DNA from 2 places in the Priestia sp. FSL W8-0001 genome. Region 2 is predicted to be linked to the other one. Evidence: riboswitches for the same ligand, from Rfam matches in the RefSeq annotation. Region 2 holds a riboswitch; the other holds the start of a gene.
What was found. A riboswitch is a leader RNA that binds a small molecule or an ion and turns the genes downstream of it on or off. The one in region 2 is predicted to bind manganese.

Region 1: linked by a shared signal. The riboswitch ahead of MKZ18_RS06295 (TerC family protein) and the one ahead of MKZ18_RS14145 (SulP family inorganic anion transporter) in region 2 are both predicted to bind manganese.

What each region holds. Positions count from the first base shown of each region.
Region 1 is NZ_JBBPAL010000001.1:1,192,637-1,203,269, forward strand. It holds gene MKZ18_RS06255 (MDR family MFS transporter) at 1-598, shown strand, start outside; gene msrA (peptide-methionine (S)-S-oxide reductase MsrA) at 719-1,681, shown strand; gene MKZ18_RS06265 (GerAB/ArcD/ProY family transporter) at 1,695-2,840, opposite strand; gene MKZ18_RS06270 (Ger(x)C family spore germination protein) at 2,852-3,937, opposite strand; gene MKZ18_RS06275 (spore germination protein) at 3,957-5,468, opposite strand; gene MKZ18_RS06280 (alkaline phosphatase) at 5,704-7,359, shown strand; gene MKZ18_RS06285 (response regulator) at 7,694-8,446, shown strand; gene MKZ18_RS06290 (hypothetical protein) at 8,671-8,808, shown strand; yybP-ykoY riboswitch at 8,880-8,982, shown strand; gene MKZ18_RS06295 (TerC family protein) at 9,080-9,892, shown strand; gene MKZ18_RS06300 (alpha/beta-type small acid-soluble spore protein) at 10,140-10,334, opposite strand; gene phaP (polyhydroxyalkanoic acid inclusion protein PhaP) at 10,477-10,633, opposite strand, start outside.
Region 2 is NZ_JBBPAL010000001.1:2,648,973-2,659,605, reverse strand. It holds gene MKZ18_RS14195 (YozD family protein) at 81-248, shown strand; gene MKZ18_RS14190 (DUF2515 family protein) at 309-1,166, opposite strand; gene MKZ18_RS14185 (hypothetical protein) at 1,449-1,658, shown strand; gene MKZ18_RS14180 (serine/threonine protein kinase) at 1,667-2,485, shown strand; gene MKZ18_RS14175 (sporulation protein) at 2,516-3,289, shown strand; gene MKZ18_RS14170 (hypothetical protein) at 3,350-3,487, shown strand; gene MKZ18_RS14165 (phosphatase PAP2 family protein) at 3,562-4,209, shown strand; gene MKZ18_RS14160 (hypothetical protein) at 4,491-4,811, shown strand; gene MKZ18_RS14155 (hypothetical protein) at 4,866-5,018, opposite strand; gene deoD (purine-nucleoside phosphorylase) at 5,217-5,921, shown strand; yybP-ykoY riboswitch at 5,971-6,130, shown strand; gene MKZ18_RS14145 (SulP family inorganic anion transporter) at 6,562-8,010, shown strand; partial or broken gene MKZ18_RS14140 (DUF2975 domain-containing protein) at 8,108-8,526, shown strand; gene MKZ18_RS14135 (FtsW/RodA/SpoVE family cell cycle protein) at 8,695-9,861, opposite strand; gene MKZ18_RS14130 (hypothetical protein) at 10,203-10,633, shown strand, end outside.

The DNA of each region.
Region 1 (10,633 bases), 1.5 Mb from region 2:
AGCAATCATTGGCTTAGCTATCATGTCAGCAGGAATGTTCTCACTGTCAGCAATGAATCAAGATTCGACGTCAACAAACGTAATCATCAACAATATTTTAGTAGGTTTAGGATTAGGAATGAGCTTCCCAGTATTTACGCTAATCATTCAAAATGCTGTTGAACAGCGCTACCTAGGTGTAGCAACAGCATCCAGTCAATTGTTCCGTCAGCTTGGTGGTACAGTTGGGGTTGCGATTATGGGAACAATGATGAACTCACGTATGTCTAGCCATATGACAGAAGAGGTAAGCGGAGCATCTGTTCCTCCTGAATTAGCTTCGAAACTTCAGGGGCTAGATCCACAGGTACTAATGGATCCTGCGCGCTTAGCAGATATTCAAAAACAGGTACCAGCATCCATGCAACAAGCATTTGATGGCTTTGTATCTATTCTTCGTGAAACGCTAAGCTATTCACTAACAGGCGTTTATCTAACTGCTGGTTTTATTGTTGTAACGGGTGTAGTCCTAACGTTCTTTATTAAAGCTATTCCGCTTCGAATGAGTCAGCGCGTAGATGAAAAAGAAAACGAAGAACATGAAAATAAGGCAGGGTAACGAAGAGGGGGCTTCATAGCTTCCTTTTTTCTATACATAATAGTCGGTGAAGCAAGATAGTTGGTATCTCAATTAATCAGTCGTATAATAAACATAAATAATCAAGAGGAGGTCTTCTCGTTGACACAATCTAACCATCAATTAGCCACGTTTGCTGGAGGCTGCTTTTGGTGCATGGTAAAGCCGTTTGACGAACAGCCAGGCATTCTAAAAGTTGTATCGGGCTATACTGGAGGCCATACTGAAAATCCAACGTATAAAGAAGTATGTTCAGAAACGACAGGACACTATGAAGCGATTCAAATTACATTTGATCCCGAAGTGTTTCCATATGAAAAATTATTGGAGCTTTACTGGCCTCAAATCGATCCAACCGATCCAGGAGGACAGTTTGCTGATCGCGGAGACTCTTATCGCACAGCAATCTTTTATCATAATGATGAGCAAAAGCAGCTAGCGGAAGCTTCAAAGCAACAGCTAGAAGAGAGCGGCCGTTTTTCAAGCCCTATCGTAACTCAAATTTTACCTGCAAAGCCGTTTTATGAAGCGGAAGAGTATCATCAAGATTACTACAAAAAGAATAAATTTCGCTATTCAATGTACCGTCGAGGTTCCGGTCGCGATCGGTTTATTAAAGAGAACTGGAAAGATATCGGTAGAGATGAAGAGTTGAAAAAACGCTTGACGCCAATTCAATACGAGGTAACACAAAATGACGCAACCGAACCTCCATTTCGAAATGAATTCTGGAATCATACAGAAGAAGGAATCTATGTAGACATTGTTTCTGGAGAACCACTCTTCAGCTCACGAGATAAATATGATGCTGGGTGCGGCTGGCCGTCCTTTACCAAGCCAATTAATAAGGAAGAGGTAGAGGAAAACATGGATGTTAGTCATAATATGGTTCGAACGGAAGTGCGTAGTAAAACTGCAAATTCACATTTAGGTCATGTTTTTGAAGATGGTCCGACGGAAGCTGGAGGGTTACGCTATTGCATCAACTCAGCCGCTCTTCGATTTGTCCCTAAAGATAAGCTTGAAGAAGAGGGATACGGTGAATATGTAGCGCTATTTAACTAATAAAAAGAGTGAGTCACGATGAAGGTGACTCACTCTTTTTTTGAGGTTCCTGCTGTGGTTCAGGTGTTCGTTTGCTTCCTTTTATTTTCGAACGAATAATGCTGAAAATAAATAGAAAAGGAATGTAAAAATAAATAACGTATGTCCCTATTTGAGAAACGGTATTATTTAAAAGGTCAATGTTTTTTCGATTATCAAAGAAAATTGAAAGAGCTAATAAGGTTAGCATAAATACCAATAGGTAAATAGTAGACTTTCCTCGAAATGTCCGTCTCATCCCTCGAACGCTGCACCATAAGGTTGTACAAATTGCTGGCAGAACAACAAGAAGCCATAATGAAATTACAACGTATTCAAATCGTTGAATAAAGGGAATCTCAATAATTTTAGCCATTGTAAGCGTCGGCCAAATCGTTTTTAAAAGCTGCCCTTGACTAAAATAAACAAATGTTACAATTGTTAAAAATGTATAGAGAATTGTTGTAAATAAAAGGCCAGCTTGCCCCCACTTGTAACTAGAGGGTCCATTTTTAATGTAGGGATAAAAAAATAAAATCGATTCAAACCCCAAGTAGCTAAACGTCATTGTTTTAAAAGAAGTAAACAACTCACCAAAGCTATGATCTAAAATTGGTAAGATATTATTTACTTCGCCTAGCGAAAGTGGATAAAACAATGAAAAAAATAAAGGTAATGGAAGGACGACTCCAAAGAATGCAATACCTGTAATGACGCGAAAACCACCTGAAATAATATAATAAATGAGAGGAAGATAAATAAGTGAAATACTCCAAGTGGTGAGCCGCGGGAACATCCAGACTTGGAGGACTTCAATATATGTTCGATAAATCGTGATTGCAAAAGAGAAAAAGTATAGGCATAAGATGATATTAAAGAGATTGCCAATCCATTTTCCAAAATACAGGCGATGAATTTCAATGACATCCGTATTTTCACGTTTTAGTACATAAAAGCACATCCAAAACAGCACAGAGACGGCTAAGCCAGAAGCAATAACTGAAATCCAAGCGTCATGTCCGCCACCCTTCACAATATATCTTTGAAACCCCAGCATTCCAACCCCTACTTGCACGGAATGAATCAAAAAGAACAGAAAAGACGGAGAGACTTGAAATTGTTCTTTCACATTGTTTTCCACGTTGTTCCCTCCTACTGACTAATGCCTGTTTGAACTAGATTCACATGCGCTTTTACATGGATATCCATGTCCGAATAGTTTTCTCTAAAGCGTTGGCTGTCAAAGTTCCGCGTACGGCTACGAACGTAATCCGTAAAACAAATGGGGTCAACGCCAAGCTTTTGCAGCTTTTTAATTAAGCGATCACTGTCTTTTTCTAAGTTCGTAGTTAGCTTTTTCTCAAGCATATTGACATTAGATGGCTTTGTTAGTTTCAGCCATTGTGGAAACTCTTTTACAAGGCCGTCAATATTTAAATGGACAACAATGATGGGATTATGACGGTTCCCTTTTAATTCGTAATTCGTTTTGGTTCGCAGATTTTCTAAAATAACTTCGCCTGAATGCCCTTTGTGCTTCATATCCATTGTATAGCGACCGTGCTTCGTCCCATCCAGGAGTAGCTTCATTAAAAACGCCTCTTTCATATCGATTGAAGAAATGTATTTTTCATTTTTAAACAATGCAACTCCTTCTAATTTAATTGCATCTTTTTCTTGGGATAACAACGGTAAAAAAGGATCGCGGTCGTCGCTAAAAAAACTAAATAAAAACGTTTGTAAGTTGGTTCGCGGTAGGTTTTCAGTTTTAATATTCTGGTCAATTAGATTTGAGATAAACTGATAATCTTTAATTTTCTTTCTCATAACAGAGCTTAACATCTCATGTGCATTACCATCTGTGATGGCTACTTTAATCGTACGCCCTAAGTCAGGATTTCGAGCAAGCGTATTGACTAAATCGCGCATTCCGTGTTTGGCATAATCTTCACCAATTATGACGCTACGCAATTGGCCAAATGCCAAAGGGAGTGAAGACTTAACATTTAAATGGAGAGGGACATCAAAAGAACTATCGCCTTTGGCTGCAATGATGCTTGGTTCTTCCGTTGGTCCATATTTAAAGATGGGATATAAAATGGTTCCTCGAATCTTGTCTTCGTCCTTATCGTAATCGAATCCTATCGCATTCACGACTTGTATCTCATCAATCACTTCTCGATCCGCACAGCTAATTAGAAAGATGCTACAACAAGCTATAATTATTAATTTTTTCATTGCTGTATATCCTCCTTGCTTACTCTCGGTCTAGATTTTGTTTCTTTTTTGATTTTTCAGGATTATAGCGGAACCAGCTTAAAGGTCTTAAATACCCAGGGCGTTTTGCCGTTTTGCTATATGGAAGTCTAAGCAACGTATCTCGTTGGCTTTTTGCTCGAAATGGATAGACAGGAACTAAATAAGGCATACCCAGGGATTGTAATCGAATTAAATGAACGATTAAGTAGCAAAAGCCAAACATGATACCGACCAGTCCATACAAGGCTGCAAACAGTACAAAAGGGAAGCGCAAAAGTCGAATCGTATTAGACATCTTAAAAATTGGCGTTGTAAACGATGCGAGCGCAGTTAGAGAAACAATAATGAGCAAAACGTTACTAGTTAAAGCAGCTTCAACGGTTGCTTGCCCAATAACAATTCCCCCAACGATTCCAAGCGTTTGGCCGACTTTAGAAGGTAGTCTGGCTCCGGCTTCTCTAAGCAGTTCGATGGTTATTTCTAAGAACAACACTTCTACTACGGGAGGAAAAGGGACATTTGTTCTTGAGAAAATAATTGGTCCCAGTAAATCTTTTGGCAACATTTCATAATGATAGGTAACAACGGCAACATATAGCGGCGTTGCAAAAATAGAAAAAAGTACGCCAAACATTCGAATTAAGCGAAAGAATGAGCCTAGCACCCACGGTAAATAATAGTCTTCAGGTGAAATAAAAAAATCAAGCAGCGTGGATGGTCCCGTCACTGCATATGGAGAACCGCTTGAGAAAAAAGCAACTTGACCGTTTCGCAAGGTAAACAATACGCGGTCTACTCGCTCCGTTGTTAAAAACAAAGGAAAAGGAGTATTGGAGTTATCTGAAATGAGCTGCTCTAGCATGGTACTATCAAAAATAACGTCAAAGTCAAGGGACTCTAAGCACTTTGTCATGGTATCTACATGCTGTGGGTTCGTGATGTCCTCTAAATAAACGATTACTACCCGAGTTTTAGACTTTTGTCCGACCGTAATTTCCTTGAATACCAAATGCTCAGAAATTAATGTCTTTCGCATGAGATATAAATTAACGTCTAGGTCTTCTACAAATCCGAGCTTTGGACCTACAACGCTAAACTCATTTTCAGTTTCATTCTCTGTTCGAAATCCCGTATCAAAGCTTTGAACTTTAATTAACGCAACTTCTTTATCATCAGTATGAAGCTGAAACATAACATACCCGCGAAGCATCTTTTCCAAAATTTCTTGGGTATCTTTGGTGATAGAGATATCTTCAATCGGTAATACGTTTTCGACTTCGTTGACGTTTGTTAACGTAAAGTCAATGAGCTGAATAGGCTTTATAATTTTATCTTCAACGCTTTGCATCTGGACGAGCTGTTTAAAGTACGTAATGACGTATTTCTTATGCTGAGCTCCAATAGCGAGCGTTGTAAAATCACTGGATTTACTAAATTGCTCAATAATTTCATCTAGGGTTTTCTTTGGTTGTTGATCAGCATTGTTCTTTTTAAATAAATTTTTGAACATAAGTATCTCCTTGTCATCAATCCTCATCTGTTATTGGTAGTTTGTTCATGTGTTTCCTTTTTATGCGATGAAACTTTTCTCCTGAAGGATTAGTGCATTTGAAGGATTTTTTGGCTTGTAAACAGGGATTTACGCGATTTTAACGAATCTTTACATTGCCATAAAAGTGCATTTACAAAAAATTGTTAGATTTAAGCATGTAGAAAAAAGAGCGATACGAAGGGAGCACGATGAAATGAAAAAGAAATTATTAGGGGCAACGCTTGCTGGTGCTGTAGCACTCGGTTCTTTTGGATTAGGAAATGCATTAATGGAAACTGAAGCGAAGGGGCCAAAACAGCAGGAGAAAAAACCAAAAAACGTTATTATGATGGTAACGGACGGAACAAGCTCAAGCACAACAACATTAGCAAGATGGTATAAAGGTGCACCTCTACATATGGATCAGTTAATGGCTGGAGGGGTTCGCGCTTATTCAGCTGAATCAGCAATTACGGATTCAGCACCAGCAGGAACAGCATTGGCTACTGGTAATAAATCTAACTCTGGATACGTAGGAGTGCTTCCTTCACTTGTCACAACACCTGGTGTTGAACAAATAAAAGAAGAAGACAAGTACCGCCCCGTTGCAAATGTTCTAGAAGGAGCAAAGCTATCTGGAAAAGCAACAGGAATTGTGGCAACTTCTGAAATTCAACACGCAACGCCAGCTGGTTTTTCAGCCCATCATCACGATCGTAATAACTTTGATGTACTAGGTGAGCAGCAAGTATACCAAGGCATAGACGTTGTACTCGGTGGTGGTAAGCAATCACTTGTTACAGGAGAAGGTAGTAAAAACCGTAAAGACGGTGAAAACTTAGTTGAAGTAATTGACGAAAAGGGCTATGATTTTGTAGAAAATCGCGATGAGTTATTGAAATCAAAATCAGATAAAATTTGGGGTTCATTCTCAGATTCAGCGCTTGCTTACGAAATGGACCGTAAACAAACAAAGCCCCAAGAGCCGACAATTTCAGAAATGACGGATAAAGCACTTACTACGCTTTCAAAGGACAAGGATGGATTTTTCTTATTCGTTGAAGGCAGTAAGCCAGACTGGGCGGCACATGCAAACGATCCTGTTGGAATGGTAAGCGACGTGTTAGCTTTTGATAACGCAGTAGGGAAAGCAGTCGAGTTTGCGAAAAAAGATAAAAATACAATGGTTATTGTTGTATCAGATCACGGTAATAGCGGTATTTCAATCGGAAGTAAAAATACAGATAAAAACTATGATACAACGCCTGTTTCAGCGTACATTGACCCGTTGAAAAAAGCGAAAATGACGTTAGAAGGTGCAATGGGCTCTCTAAATAAAGACTTATCAAACAAAGAAGAAGTGGCTGCTTTATACGGGTTAGACAACTTAACGGTTGATGAAAAGAAACAGTTAGATGCAGCGAAAGATAAAAATGCAATTGGAGTAACATTATCTAAACTGCTGGCAAATCGTGCAAACCTAGGCTTTACGACAGGTGGGCATACGGGTGAAGACATGTTCTTATATTCATACGGAGTAGATCGTCCTGTGGGGCATTACGATAATACTGATCTTGCTAAGCATATGGCAAAAGCAATGAATTTCGACTTAGATAAACTAACGGATGAGCTATTTATTGAAGCTACAAAAGCATTTAAGGGTGCTAACGTAACAGTAAATAAACAAGATCCACAAAACCCTGTACTAGTTGTAAAATCAAACAAGCGTACGGTTGAGTTTCCTGTTAACAAAAATATTGCGGTTGTGAATGGAAAAGAAATTGAAATGAATAGCGTTGTCGTACAAGATAAAAACGGCCGCTTCTTTGTATCAAAGCAAGCACAAGACATTGTAAAAAAAGGCAAATAAGCATGTGAAGCATATAGCTCACCGGAAGTGAATTCTTCTGGTGGGCTTATTTGTTTTTGTTTCATCTCTTATTAATAGTCAAAAAGACCTATATAAAAATACGATTTTTAGGCATTTCTTTATGCATAAGTGGAAGAAGTATAGTATGATAGACTTGGTTTATGAATTGATTAGTTCATTTCTCATATATATGTTGTTACGGTTATATGCTACACTTTTGATATCCAAATACTTACTAAATTTGAGAGAAACTAGCGAGATTTTTCTCCTTAGCATAAATGTTCATTTTTGTTTTTAATTTGACGGAATAGATAATGTAAAAGGATTAGAAAGAATGTTAGAAGGAGCGACGTTTGTGAAAGTATTAATTGCAGATGATAATATAGATTCAATTGAAATCTTAGAATATTTTATTTCTCAGGTACCTGGCTTTGATGTCATTGGCTCTTGCAGGGATGGTGAAGAGTTAATTCAGCAAGTAATGGTACAAAGTCCAGAGCTTATTTTGGTAGATATTAATATACTGAGCATGAGCGGATTAGAAGCTGTCAAAGAATGTTTGAAGATTAAACCAGATTTACGCTTTATCTTTATAACAGGGTATGATCAGTTTGCGGTTGAAGCTTTCGAATTATCTGCGCTTGATTATATTATTAAACCGATTGAAAATCAGCGTTTATATGTAGCTTTAGAGCGCGCTAAAAAAACGCTTGCTAAACAAGAAAAAGACAACTCAACTAAATCAAGAGCAAAGCGATTACCTGTTAAATTTAACGGATCTACTTACTATATACCAATTAACGAGATTGTTTTTATTGAAAAATCAGGAAAGAAATGTTTAATATTCACACAGTTGAGAACATATGAAACATATGAAAACATCAGTGATATTTATATGTATTTAGATCCAAACGTTTTTAGCCAAACGCATCGATCTTATATTGTTAATCTGGAAAAGGTCTCTCATATTACTCCTAGAAATGAAACGTACCTAGTCTACTTTTTGAATTTTGATGAATATGCTCATATCTCGAAATTGAAAATTCAAGAAGTGCAAAAGCAGCTCCATGATCTAATGGTCAATTAACAGTTGAATTAAATACACTTGCACGTAACAGCAGGCGAGTCTTTGAAACGGTTCGTCTGTTTTTACGTCTTGCTTATGAGAAAGGAGCGAATGACTCTGGAAGGGAATTATAATTTATTTACCGTTTTGCTGGCAATAGTAGTGGGCATTCTAGCTGCTTATACAGCCTTAGACTTAATTGAAAGAAGCAGTAGCTCATCACGCCTCATAAAAAATGGGTGTTGATGGCAGTTACAGCGAATGCACTACAAGATGATATTGAAAAAGAAGTGAACATGGGGCTTGAAGATTATATCACCAAACCCATCCATTTTGAGACATTTTTACACAAGTTAGCACGTATACTGAATGGAAAGAAATAAATAACTATTCTTCCATTGACAAGTTGGAAAAAGTTACGTATTATGATAATAACTTAATACACTTACTTCGTCTAAGGAGTAAAGGGGAGTAGCGTCAGGGAAACCTGAAACAAAGTCGTCATTCCATGGATTCTGTCCATCGGCTTTGTTGGCATAACGAGTTTATTTATGCTTAGCAAGACCTTTGCCATATTTGGCAAAGGTCTTTTTGTGTTTTCTTTGCCGAATTAGGGAAAAAGATTAGTAAGAGAGAAAAGAGAGGAGAATGTTTATGGATGCATCATTGTTATTAGAATATGGGTGGGTGTTGCTTGTTCTCATCGCCTTAGAAGGAATTTTAGCTGCCGATAATGCGCTTGTAATGGCAATTATGGTAAAGCACTTACCAGAAGAGCAGCGTAAAAAAGCGTTATTTTACGGGTTAGCGGGGGCATTTATCTTCCGTTTTGGTTCACTATTTGCAATCTCGTTCTTAGTGGATGTTTGGCAAGTACAGGCAATCGGAGCAGTATATTTACTGTTTATCGCGATTAATCACCTCGTAAAGCGCTATTTGAAAAAGTCAAAACATGATGAAACCGTTACAAAGGAAAAAAAGGGTTCAGGTTTTTGGATGACTGTTTTAAAAGTAGAGTTAGCAGACATTGCGTTTGCGGTCGATTCAATTCTTGCAGCGGTAGCTCTTGCTGTCACGCTTCCAAATACTCCACTACCTAAGATTGGTGGGCTAGATGGTGGACAGTTCGCCGTTATTTTTGCAGGTGGATTAATTGGATTAATTATCATGCGTTTTGCAGCAACATGGTTCGTAAAATTATTAAATCAACGCCCAGGTTTAGAAACGGCTGCGTTCTTAATTGTTGGTTGGGTAGGGGTTAAATTAGCAGTATATACGCTTGCTCACCCTGAATTAGCAATTGTTGATGAGCATTTCCCAGAGTCAAAAGGATGGAAACTTTTCTTTTGGATCGTGCTGATTGCAATTGCTGTTGGCGGCTGGTTCTTATCGAAAGGTAAAAATCAAAGTGAAATTGAAGGTTCAGATGATGCACAAGATGCATTGAAAAAAGTAGATCATCAATAATCAAAGAGGCTGAGACATAAGTAATTCAGCCAACGATAAACCTGAACGATTGAGAGTTACTCGCTTTTAATCATTCAGGTTTTTTGTTGATTGTGAAAACAAACGTATTCTAACAACGTAAAGAGGTGAGAAAAGGAATTGTTCTTCTTTTTGGAAATTTGTTTTGTTATGTCCCACCCTCTTTTTTGCATGAGAAAAGCAGGTGCCTAGAGCACCTGCTTTTAGCCATGTTATGAAGTTGTTAAAATTATTTGTTTTGCCCGTTTAAATGAGCTTGAGCTTGTTGTACTAGACGTTTTGTAATTTCGCCACCAACTGATCCGTTGCTACGAGCAACCGTATCAGAGCCTAAAGTTACTCCAAATTCTTGAGCGATTTCTGCTTTGTATTGATCTAAAAATTGTCCAACGCCAGGAACTAATAATTTATTTGATTTAGCCATGGTTTCATTCTCTCCTTTTTTAAGTTCAACGAATAATTATCGTTGTAGTCGTAGTATGTACTCTCGTTTTCTTGCCATACTGGTAATGGTTTGAAGGAGATAATAAAAAGCCCAACTTCAGAAGAAGTTAGGCTTTCTTGTTTTATTTTACAACTGCATATTGATCAACTGATTGAGCAAATGATTTTTGTAGAGATTTTACTTGCTCTACGTACGCATCAGATACTTGTTGAAGCTCTTCACGCGTTTTCTTTTGCTCTTCTAGTAGCTGTGTGATGACTTGGTGGTATTGCTCTTGT
Region 2 (10,633 bases):
ATTTGCTAGTCCTTTGCTTTGCTATTTTGCGAGCTCATGAAGCTACGCTTGCCCGCTGAGACGGGGTGAGGAGTGATATTGTGAAAGAAATCGAAGTAGTTATTGATACAGAGGAAATCGCTGAGTTCTTTTACAATGAACTAATAAAGCGGGGGTACGCTCCAGCTGAGGAAGAGCTAGGAGAGTTGGCTGATATTACATTTGATTATTTGATTGATAAATGTATTATCGATGAGCAAGAAGAATAAAGAGAGATAATAGCAATTTAATAGCGGTACTTTATGTAACGACGAGGCAGCTCGTCGTTTTTATATTAGAGTGGGCATATCCAGTTTTGCTAAGTATGAATAAGGTGAGGTCCCTACAAACCAATCAGACTGATTAAAAAATGTATGGACGCGGTTTCCCCAGCACATATCTAAAGGTAAAGTAGATGAAGGAGCCTTAAAATGGTTAAATTTTGAGTGTAGACTTGATGAATAGTCTTGTCTCGCTCCGGTATGCTTTACGCTATCTGCAAACGAATAAGTACCTGAATATAAATGACTATGAAGAAACAGAAGTGCATAAAGCAATTTCCCCGCAATAATTCGATTTTTAAGGGAAGAAAATTGTGAAATGTTTACTCCAACTAAAGCTAATTGGTTAGTACTTTCATAAGGAATTAACACCTGGGTCATACCGAGAAAGCTTTGTGCATAAAACTGCCATGTGTCCAGTACGTCTTCTTTTGTTTTTCCATCTTGAATGAGCTTGTTTTCAATATAATGCTGTTCATTCACAATTAAAGCAAGAGATAGTAAATGTTCTTTTTTCATAGGTTCATTTATGAATTCAGTCCAAATGGGATGCATAAATGCGGATACTCCTAAGGCGGTAAGTAAGTGAGACAGATTTTGCCCATTCTTTTGACTTTCTTCATATAACAGTAGTTGAGAAAAAGCATCTTGAAAGATTGCAGCGTTTGCGCGCTCTAAAAATAGAAAAAAAGCATGCTGTTGAACAGGAGAAAGAAGCTTTTTGGCGAAAGTAGTTTGCAAGTCGGTCATATAGTAGCCGCCATTTCTAGAAACGAGGTGAGCTAAAAACGTCCATTTTATTTCCGGGTAACGCTTATAAAATTCCAAATAAGCATGGGTTCGCGTAATGTTGTTTTTATTGTGCAAGCGAACGTTTTTTTAATTCTTTGAACAAGCTTAGACTCTTTCTCATTTAGTTCAAAAGTGTTAGAAAAGGAAGATAAAATAGCTAAAGATTGCGTATTTAAGTGTGCTAAGTTGTTCGTTGTTTCAATAGTCATAGTCTTGTTAACCTTGAATGGAAGTGAATAAATCATAAAAGTTCTCCTTTTCGTTTTAAAGCAGCTAAACGGGGAATAAAGTTTTTGAAACCTTTATATTATTAGTACGTATAAAGGGTAATAAGTGTTAAGAAAAGAGGGAGTTATTATGATAAAAAAACTACTGAATTCAATATTAGGATCAAAAAAACATCATCGCTACAGCAGCAGCGATTACCACCGTCGCCGTCCACGACACTACAGCAGCAGTGACTACAAAAAAGGACGTCACTATGATAGTCGAAGTCATTCAAAGTATGGACATCATCATTATAAGCGTAAGAAAAAAAGCTTTTTCTCCAGCTTTTCTTCTAGCTGATTGACAAAATGAAGCACTTTTTTAAATCAATTCAACGATTTCTAATGGACCGCCCTTTAAGACAAGGCGTATTAATTAAGAACCGTTATGAAATTGACCGTGTTTTAGGAATGGGGAGCTATGGTATTACATACCTGGCAAAGGATCAAAAGCTTGGAACACAAGTAGTAGTCAAGCAGCTGCGTAATACGAAACAAAAGCTTGACCAAGGCATGCGAGCTTTTCAATATGAAAAAAAGATATTAGCAAGAATAAATCATCCTCAAGTCCCTCAGCTACTGGATGTAGAGGAAAGTAGCGCTGGATTTTTCATTATAATGGACTATATTAACGGAAAGACGTTTGAAGACTTAATATTTGAACATCACTATAAATACAAAGAAGAAGATGTAGTTCAAATATTGCTACAAGTAATAGAAGTGATTGAATCTCTTCATAATGAAGGAATTGTCCACCGTGACCTGCGAATTCCAAACATTCTTAAGGTCGATGATGTTATTTACATCATTGATTTTGGTTTAGCACGTTTTATAGGAGATGATGAACAAGTCGAAGGCTTAGTAACAGAACAGCAGTATATGAGAAGAACAACTGTTCAAAGTGATGTATATGCTTTAGGGCATTTCGCGCTGTTTTTGCTGTACTCAAGCTATGAACCTAATTCAAGAAAAGAGAAGAGTTGGGAAGAAGAACTTTTGTTATCACCAGAGCTTACAGCAATCATTCGCAAAATGTTACAATCCGATGGCTATTATGAAGATATGATGCACCTCAAAGGGGATTTGCAGTTTATTGCTGATAAAAAGACGAAGGCTTTAAACTTTTAATATAGTGTAGAAATGGGGAGGTTGGAATTAATGGCTTTATTTAATAAGATATTAGCTCGAATCGGTATTGGTGCTGCTAGAGTAGATGCAAAGCTAGTAAACGACGAGTTTCGTGCAGGTGAAAAGATTGAAGGGATTGTAGAAGTATATGGAGGCAATGTTGAGCAGACGATTGACCGAATTTACTTACGTCTGTTTACATCATATGTAAAAGAAGTAGATGATAAAAAGGTCAAACAAGATATACAGCTCAATGTATTCAAGATTAATGAGCCGTTTACTATTCAGCCAGCTGAAAAAAAAGAAATCCCTTTTACTTTCCAACTACCTGATGATACACCCGTTACGCTTGGAAAAACACGAGTATGGGTGGCAACAGGTTTAGATATTAAAGATGCGGTAGATCCGTCCGATATTGATTATGTGAAAGTTCTTCCTAATTTGATGGTTACAAGCGTGATGAAATCAATGGAAGACCTTGGCTTTCGTCTTCGTCAAGTGGAATGCGAAGAGGCACCAAGAAGAATGCGAAAGCGACTTCCTTTTGTACAAGAATTTGAATTCGTCCCAGCTAAGGGTCCTTATTATGGAAAGTTAGACGAAGTAGAAGTAATTGTTCAATCATTAGGTAACGGTCAATATGAACTGTTGTTGGAAATTGATCGTAAAGCTCGAGGGTTTAGTGGCTTTTTATCAGAGGTATTAGACGCTGATGAGTCTCTTGTGCGGGTTACAGTGTCTGAAAGTGAGATTGCTCAGCTATCTGCCACTCTAGAGCGAGTTATTTCAAGATATAGCGTATAAGTTAGGATAGTCTGTCTTTCTTCTTCACATATTAAACGTGTGAGGAAGGGAGGGAAAACCATGTCTCATAAAACAAGTAATCAAACACATCAAAAAGGAATGAAAAAGTCGTCACGTCAACAGCCAGAATTCTCAAATGAATTTGCTATGAACCAGGCACCAAAGCCTGAACACTATAAACAGCCTAAAAAGGACTAACGACTGCATAAGGAGCATGTATTTGCATGCTTCTTATTCATTCTTCTTTATCGTTTAATGGAGGAGAGCACAACATGTTAACGCGAAGACAATATATTGTTACTGTCTGCCTGGCACTTGCCTTATTTGTGATTCTAATGCTAACGTTTGACACGGCTTTTGTAAAAGAGTTAGATTATGATGTATTACATACAATTTTTGAGTGGAGGACAAGCTGGCTAACACCATTTTTTATTTTTATTACAACGTTAGGATCATGGTATGTTACGGCACCAATTTGGCTTGTCCTTGTTATACTGTTGATGTATAAACGCCAAGGCATATCAGCCTTATTCATTACCCTTGTGTTTTGGGGGGTACGAGGGTTAAATTGGCTTTTAAAAGAAATTTTTGAACGTCCAAGACCTGGATGGAGTCAGCTAATTGACGCATCACACTACAGTTTTCCAAGCGGCCATGCGATGAATTCGAGCGCATTTTTTGTGGGACTATTATGCCTTGTTTTAGCGTATTCCAAGACACAAAGTGTGAGAAGTATTGCCTATACAAGCTTTATTCTACTAATCATATTAGTTGGGTTCAGTCGAATGTATTTAGGTGTCCATTACTTAACAGATGTATTAGCCGGTTATGCTTTGGGTATCTCTTGGGCGATTAGCATGTATCAGCTCTATTGTAAATTCATGCAGTCTTCTTTAAAGAAATACCAGTTCCCGACATAATATATACCATTACAAATTCTTAACGAATATTTCATTTTATTGATTTAGAACCAAACGGTTATCCACTGACTTTAACAAGATGATACACTAGTAAAAGCATGGCGAACGCCATGCTTTTTTGGAGAGATTTATGCTAAGGTAGTTTAATTATAAAAGAAAGTATGAATAAAACATGTATTTGAAATGAAGGATTTTGATCTATCTATCGCTAATATAAATGACATAGTATTAATTCATACATAGGATGCAGGATAGAACATTGAGGTTTGGAGGGAAGACATTTGAATGTGTGGACGAATTTAAAAAAACAGTTAAATATCATTACGGAATACGATGTTACAATTATGCAAACAGAAGAAAAAGGAGAAAGAAGAGGATATAAACCGGTTCATCGTTTAACGGTAAAAGCTCTCGACCATCAAGATGCAGCGGTTAAAGTCTTTCAACAGTTCAACATTGCTGACAATTTGCCAAAAGAATGCAATGCTCGTTTTATTAGTACAGGAGATATTTTATTAATTGATGAAGGTACTAAAGGAAAGTATTATTATAAACTTTGGACGGATGGATGGCAAAGAGTAAATCGGATTCACGTCCGGTAAATCAATTATTGATAAAGCAAAGCGACCAATCAGGCCGCTTTTTTATTAAAAAAGTTAATAGTCGCGCATATGGTGTCCAGGACCATTTTTGCGTTTATTTGCTGTATGCTCATCACCATGTGCCTCTTGCTCCGCAATAATGGCTTCTTGAGGAATGTGGTTGTTTTTCTTTGGTGAATTAATGCGATTACGATGTTTTTTGCCCATATGATCACCTCATTTATTTAAAAATAGTGTTCTTGAGTAGCTTTCCTCGAAACATGTTTTTCATTACGCCATTTTTTTCAGTACATAGTTCAGCAAAAACGTTGGAATAATGAAAGGCAGAGAAAGAAATCAGTAATTAATTCGACAAATTATGTTATAGTGAGAAGGTAACATTTTTACACAATAGGAGGTACAAAGATGAGTGTACATATTGGGGCAAAAAAAGGTGAAATTGCAGAAACGATCTTACTCCCTGGAGATCCGCTTCGTGCAAAATACATTGCGGAAACATTTCTAGAAGATGTTACTTGCTACAATGAAGTTCGCGGAATGTTAGGATTTACAGGAAAATATAAGGGAAAACGTGTTTCTGTACAAGGAACAGGGATGGGCGTTCCGTCTATCGCTATTTATGTAAATGAGTTAATGAATGAGTATGGTGTTCAAAACTTAATTCGTGTCGGAACTTGTGGGGCGATTCAAAAAGATGTAAAAGTTCGTGACGTTATTTTAGCTATGTCTTCATCAAGTGATTCACAAATGAATCGCGTGAAATTTGGACCTATTGACTATGCGCCAACTGCGAATTTCGACTTATTAAAGCGTGCATATGACGCTGGAGTTGAAAAAGGATTACACCTAAAAGTAGGTAACGTTTTCACTTCTGATCAATTCTACAATGAAGATGGACAACTAGAAAAGCTGGCTGCACACGGTGTACTAGCAGTTGAAATGGAAACAACAGCACTGTATACGCTAGCAGCTAAATATGGGCGTAATGCGCTGTCTGTTTTAACGGTAAGCGATCACATCTTTACAGGTGAAGAAACAACAGCTGAAGAGCGTCAAACAACATTTAATGATATGATTATCGTTGCTTTAGAAGCAGCAATCAATGAGTAATAAATAGTTGAATTCTGTTCGCAATTCCCTTATAATATCTTTATGAATAAGATTCCTTAAAGGGGAGTAGCGTCAGGTTTTTCCTGAAATAAAGTCGACATTTCGTAGAGAAATCTACCGGCTTTATTGGCATAGTAAAACAATGTCTAGCAAGACCTTTACCGATTAGTGGTGAAGGTCTTTTATTGTTTAAATGAGAGATAAAAGATGTAACCATAATCGTTTGTTCTTATTTTTATGTTAAAAAGAGGAGAAGCGATGATTCGTTGAAACGAAAAAAGAAACTATTTTTAATGGTAGCATTCCTTGTGTTGAGTAAATTATTTTTACTTGCAATGTTGACCTTGGAGGTGAAAAATCCGCCTCGATTTCAACATTTATTTGGCTTAATTTCAGTCAGCTATTCATTAAATTATACGGAAGTTCCACCTCGACGTTAATGAGTAGGACTTCACTAAAAAAGAGCGTGCAGTTTACGCTCTTTTTTAATGGTGTGAATTAGAAAAGAAATCGGTTCAACACGATCGTAAAAAATATATTTTCAATTCAAAGAAGATATGGTACGATAACCTACGTTCAAAACGGCTTTGGTTTTCGTGAGAGTCGAAAATCAATTTACTATATACTATGAGGTGATTTAGTGAGCGTAGCAGCTATTAAGCAGCAGTGGTTTTCAAATATCCGAGGAGATATTCTCTCAGGAATGACCGTTGCACTTGCATTAATTCCCGAAGCACTTGCATTTTCCATCATTGCAGGAGTAAATCCTATGGTAGGTCTATATGCTTCTTTTTGTATGGCAATTGTCATTGCATTTACTGGGGGAAGACCAGCAATGATTTCTGCCGCAACTGGTGCAATGGCTCTTTTAATGATTGATCTAGTGAAAACTCATGGGGTTGAGTATTTGTTTGCGGCGACAATCTTAACTGGAATTATTCAGCTCGTTTTAGGTGTGCTGAAAGTTGGAAGGTTTTTATCATTTTTACCACAAACGGTTATGTTTGGTTTTGTTAACGCGTTAGGGATTTTAATTTTCACTGCTCAATTTCAGCATTTTAAAGGTGCGAACTGGGCTATGTACGCGATGGTAGCAGGAACATTATTAATTGTATATGTATTCCCTCTTGTAACTAAGATAGTTCCAGCACCATTAGTAGCGATTGTATTTATGACGACCATGGCCATTTTTGGTGGAGGATTTGGCTTGAAAACGGTAGGAGATATGGGAGAGATTACGCGTACACTACCAGCTCTTCATTTTCCAGCAGTAGAATTATCACTAGAAACATTATTGATTATTCTACCGTATTCACTACCGTTAGCGATTGTAGGTTTGTTAGAATCATTACTAACTGCGACAGTTTTAGATGATATGACGGATACAGATTCCAATAAAAATAAAGAGGCACGTGGACAAGGTTTTGCTAACATAGTTACAGGTTTATTCGGTGGAATGGCAGGATGCGCTATGATTGGACAATCTGTAATCAACGTAAAATCAGGTGGACGTGGAAGACTTTCAACACTTATAGCAGGCGTGTTTTTATTATTTTTAATTATGGTGTTAGGTGATGTTGTAAAGCAGATTCCAATGGCCGCGCTTGTTGGCGTCATGTTTATGGTAGCGGTAGGCACGTTTGATTGGCGATCTGTTAAAGACATTCATAAGTATCCTGTATCGGATTCTGTTGTTATGATTGCAACAGTTGTTGTTGTAATGCTTACACATAATTTAGCGCTAGGAGTTATGGTTGGTATTGTCATTAGTACGGTCGTGTTTGGTTGGAAAATGGCGAGATTAACAATAATAAAAGAAGAAGAGTCTGATCGAATAGTTTATCACGTTAAAGGTCCTCTTTTCTTTGCAACAACAACAGCTTTTGTAAATGCATTTCATTACGAAGATGAACAAGCAATAATTGTAGTTGATTTTTCAAACTCTTACGTTTGGGATCAATCTGCAATGTTAGCCGTGGCGAAAGTTATAGGAAAGTATGAAAGCAATAATAAAAAGGTAATATTACAAGGGATGAACGGTGCTACCAAAAAAGCGATGGGGCGAATTGGCTTAGAATCTTCGATATAGATAGCATAAAGAGGTGACTATTCACCTCTTTATTTTATTGAAAACGATAAAATGCATATTATAATCATATTGTCATTAAATAAGGGAGGTGTTTTAAATAATTGTTAAACGAGGTTCCACCACTTCCTTAAAGGTCATTATTTTTCTAATCGGAATTGCAGTGTTTACTTTGTGTATTTATTGGATGCCTGTGTGAACCATTAAAGACGTAGAAGCACATCCTGGTAGGGATTACTCGCTCTATCCCCTTTTAGTATGTGCGTATGGAATTTGTATTACATTTTCTTCATTGTATTAATGATAATAAGCTTAAAGGTGATTTCTATAATCACAGGAGATGATGCAGCAGGACCTATAGCGATAAGTTTGATAGGAATTTTTGCAACAAGTATCCTCACAGCCATTGTGGACGTACTTCTGAAGCCATTAAAAAATTTCCTGGATAAAAATAGGTGTAATTTTATTATTAAATTCCCTACCGTTGAGTATAAAAATGATAATAGAACTTATTCATAATCAAAAAAGAAGTGAAAATATAAAAAAGCAGTTGGATTACGAAATCCACTGCTTTTTTTGTTACAACTTACTGTTGATATTAATGTTAAAACAGTAACGAATTGGGCTGCGAGTTTTGATTTTATGCTTCAAAACCGAACCCGTTAATTTTATACCGCTCTTTTTATTTTACTCTGTACCAAACATATATCGTTTTTGGTGCCAAGATATTCCAAACATTAATCCAATGGCAAACATACTACCCATTAGGGAGCTACCACCGTAAGAAATAAATGGTAGAGGGATACCTGTAATTGGTAATACTTGAATCGTCATACCGATATTTTGAAAGACGTGGAAGGTAATCATCGTAATGACACCTACGCATAAATAAGAGTTAAATTCATTTTTTGTTTCTAATCCAAGTTTAATTAAGTAATAAATAAGAAGGAAAAACAAGCTGATAACAATGCTTCCTCCTATAAAACCGAACTCTTCACCTATTACGGCAAAGATAAAGTCTGTTTGACTTTCTGGAATGTAAACAACGCCATTTCCCGGGCCTTTTCCGTTGACCATCCCAGAACCGATAGCATTCAGTGATTTCACTAAGTGATATGCTTCACCTGTGCTGTAAGTGGTTGGGTCTAGCCATGCATAGATCCGACCAAATTGATACTGCTTAACACCTAAATATTTTTCAAGGAAATCAGGAGCATAAATTACTAGTGCAAGAATGCCGGCACCTATTGAACCAAGCCCTAAAAAAGCAGGAACAATTAGCTTCCACGTTACTCCCGATACAAAGACCAGACCTACAAAAATCGCTAATAAAACAAGCGCAGTTCCTAAGTCAGGTTGCTGCATCACAAGAAGCAGAGGAAAACCTAATGTTGCCCCCATTTTTGCTAGTAATAAAAGGTCTTCACGTATCGTGCGAATGCGATATTTTTCGTTGTGCTTAACAATAATATTACTCAATACAATAATCAAGAAAACTTTTACAAACTCAGAAGGCTGTAATGAAAAGCCAGGTAGTGTAAACCAACTTTTTGCACCGTTAATTTCTCGAGCAATACTGCTCGGCGCAATAATTAAGAAAATTAGAAGGAAGTTTCCAAAACCATAGAAGACCCACGAGAGTTTTTGTAATTGATCAGAATCTAGTCGCATTACAAATGCAATAATTACTGCTCCAATTACGTAGAAAGCAACTTGTTTAATAACAAAGTTTGAATCATATTGTCCAATAGTTTGTGCACTATTAATAGCAGTAATACTTACGCAGAAAAAAAGAAAGAGAAGAAAAGCTAAATTCCAGTCAAATCTACTAACATTTCGTTGATTTTCACCCATACTATTCACCTATCAATATCGAATCTAATTATATTCTTAATGTGGCACGCTAGTGTTAAGCCACAAAAGATATCTTCACTATGATGAAGATAATATCATACAGCCTCTTATTATACATGAATCATTCTACAATATAAATAGGTCAAACGATAACATTTTGCCTTTTACATCTTTTTGCTAGATTTTTAAGGTGGATAGGACTAAATCTAGCAATCTTATCATAGAGATTACTATATAAAAGATAATTTAATCAATTGCTAATCACTAGTAAATTTAATAGATAAAAATGAAAATTGAGTGAAAGAGTCTCTTATATAATAGAGGATAAGGAGGATTAGCTTATGATTTGGGGCGTGATTCTTGTAGGCTTATTCATTTGGTGTTCCTGTTACTATACCGTGTGTCACCATGGTTATATATCAACAAAAGCTGGCAATTTAGCTGCTGTATATACGGCAATGAGCACAAGCTTTATAACCGCTTTTACGATGTTTGTATTAGTGGAAGAAACGCTTATGTTCTCAAGTATTTGTGCTGCTTGTGCAGGTATAGGAGTAGGATGGTTTATTGCGATTCCTTTCACAGTGAAAACAATTATAGGTGGTATTGTTAGCGGTGTTATTGCTAGTTTCAGCTTTTATACAATCCATCTCTTTTGGTCATATAGCAACGGGATTTTATGGGGGATTTTTATTTTAATCTCCATAGTAGGAAGCAGCCAGTCTCTCTTTAAAGTTTTAAAAGAAATTCCTATGTTTGAATCAGTTTTTGT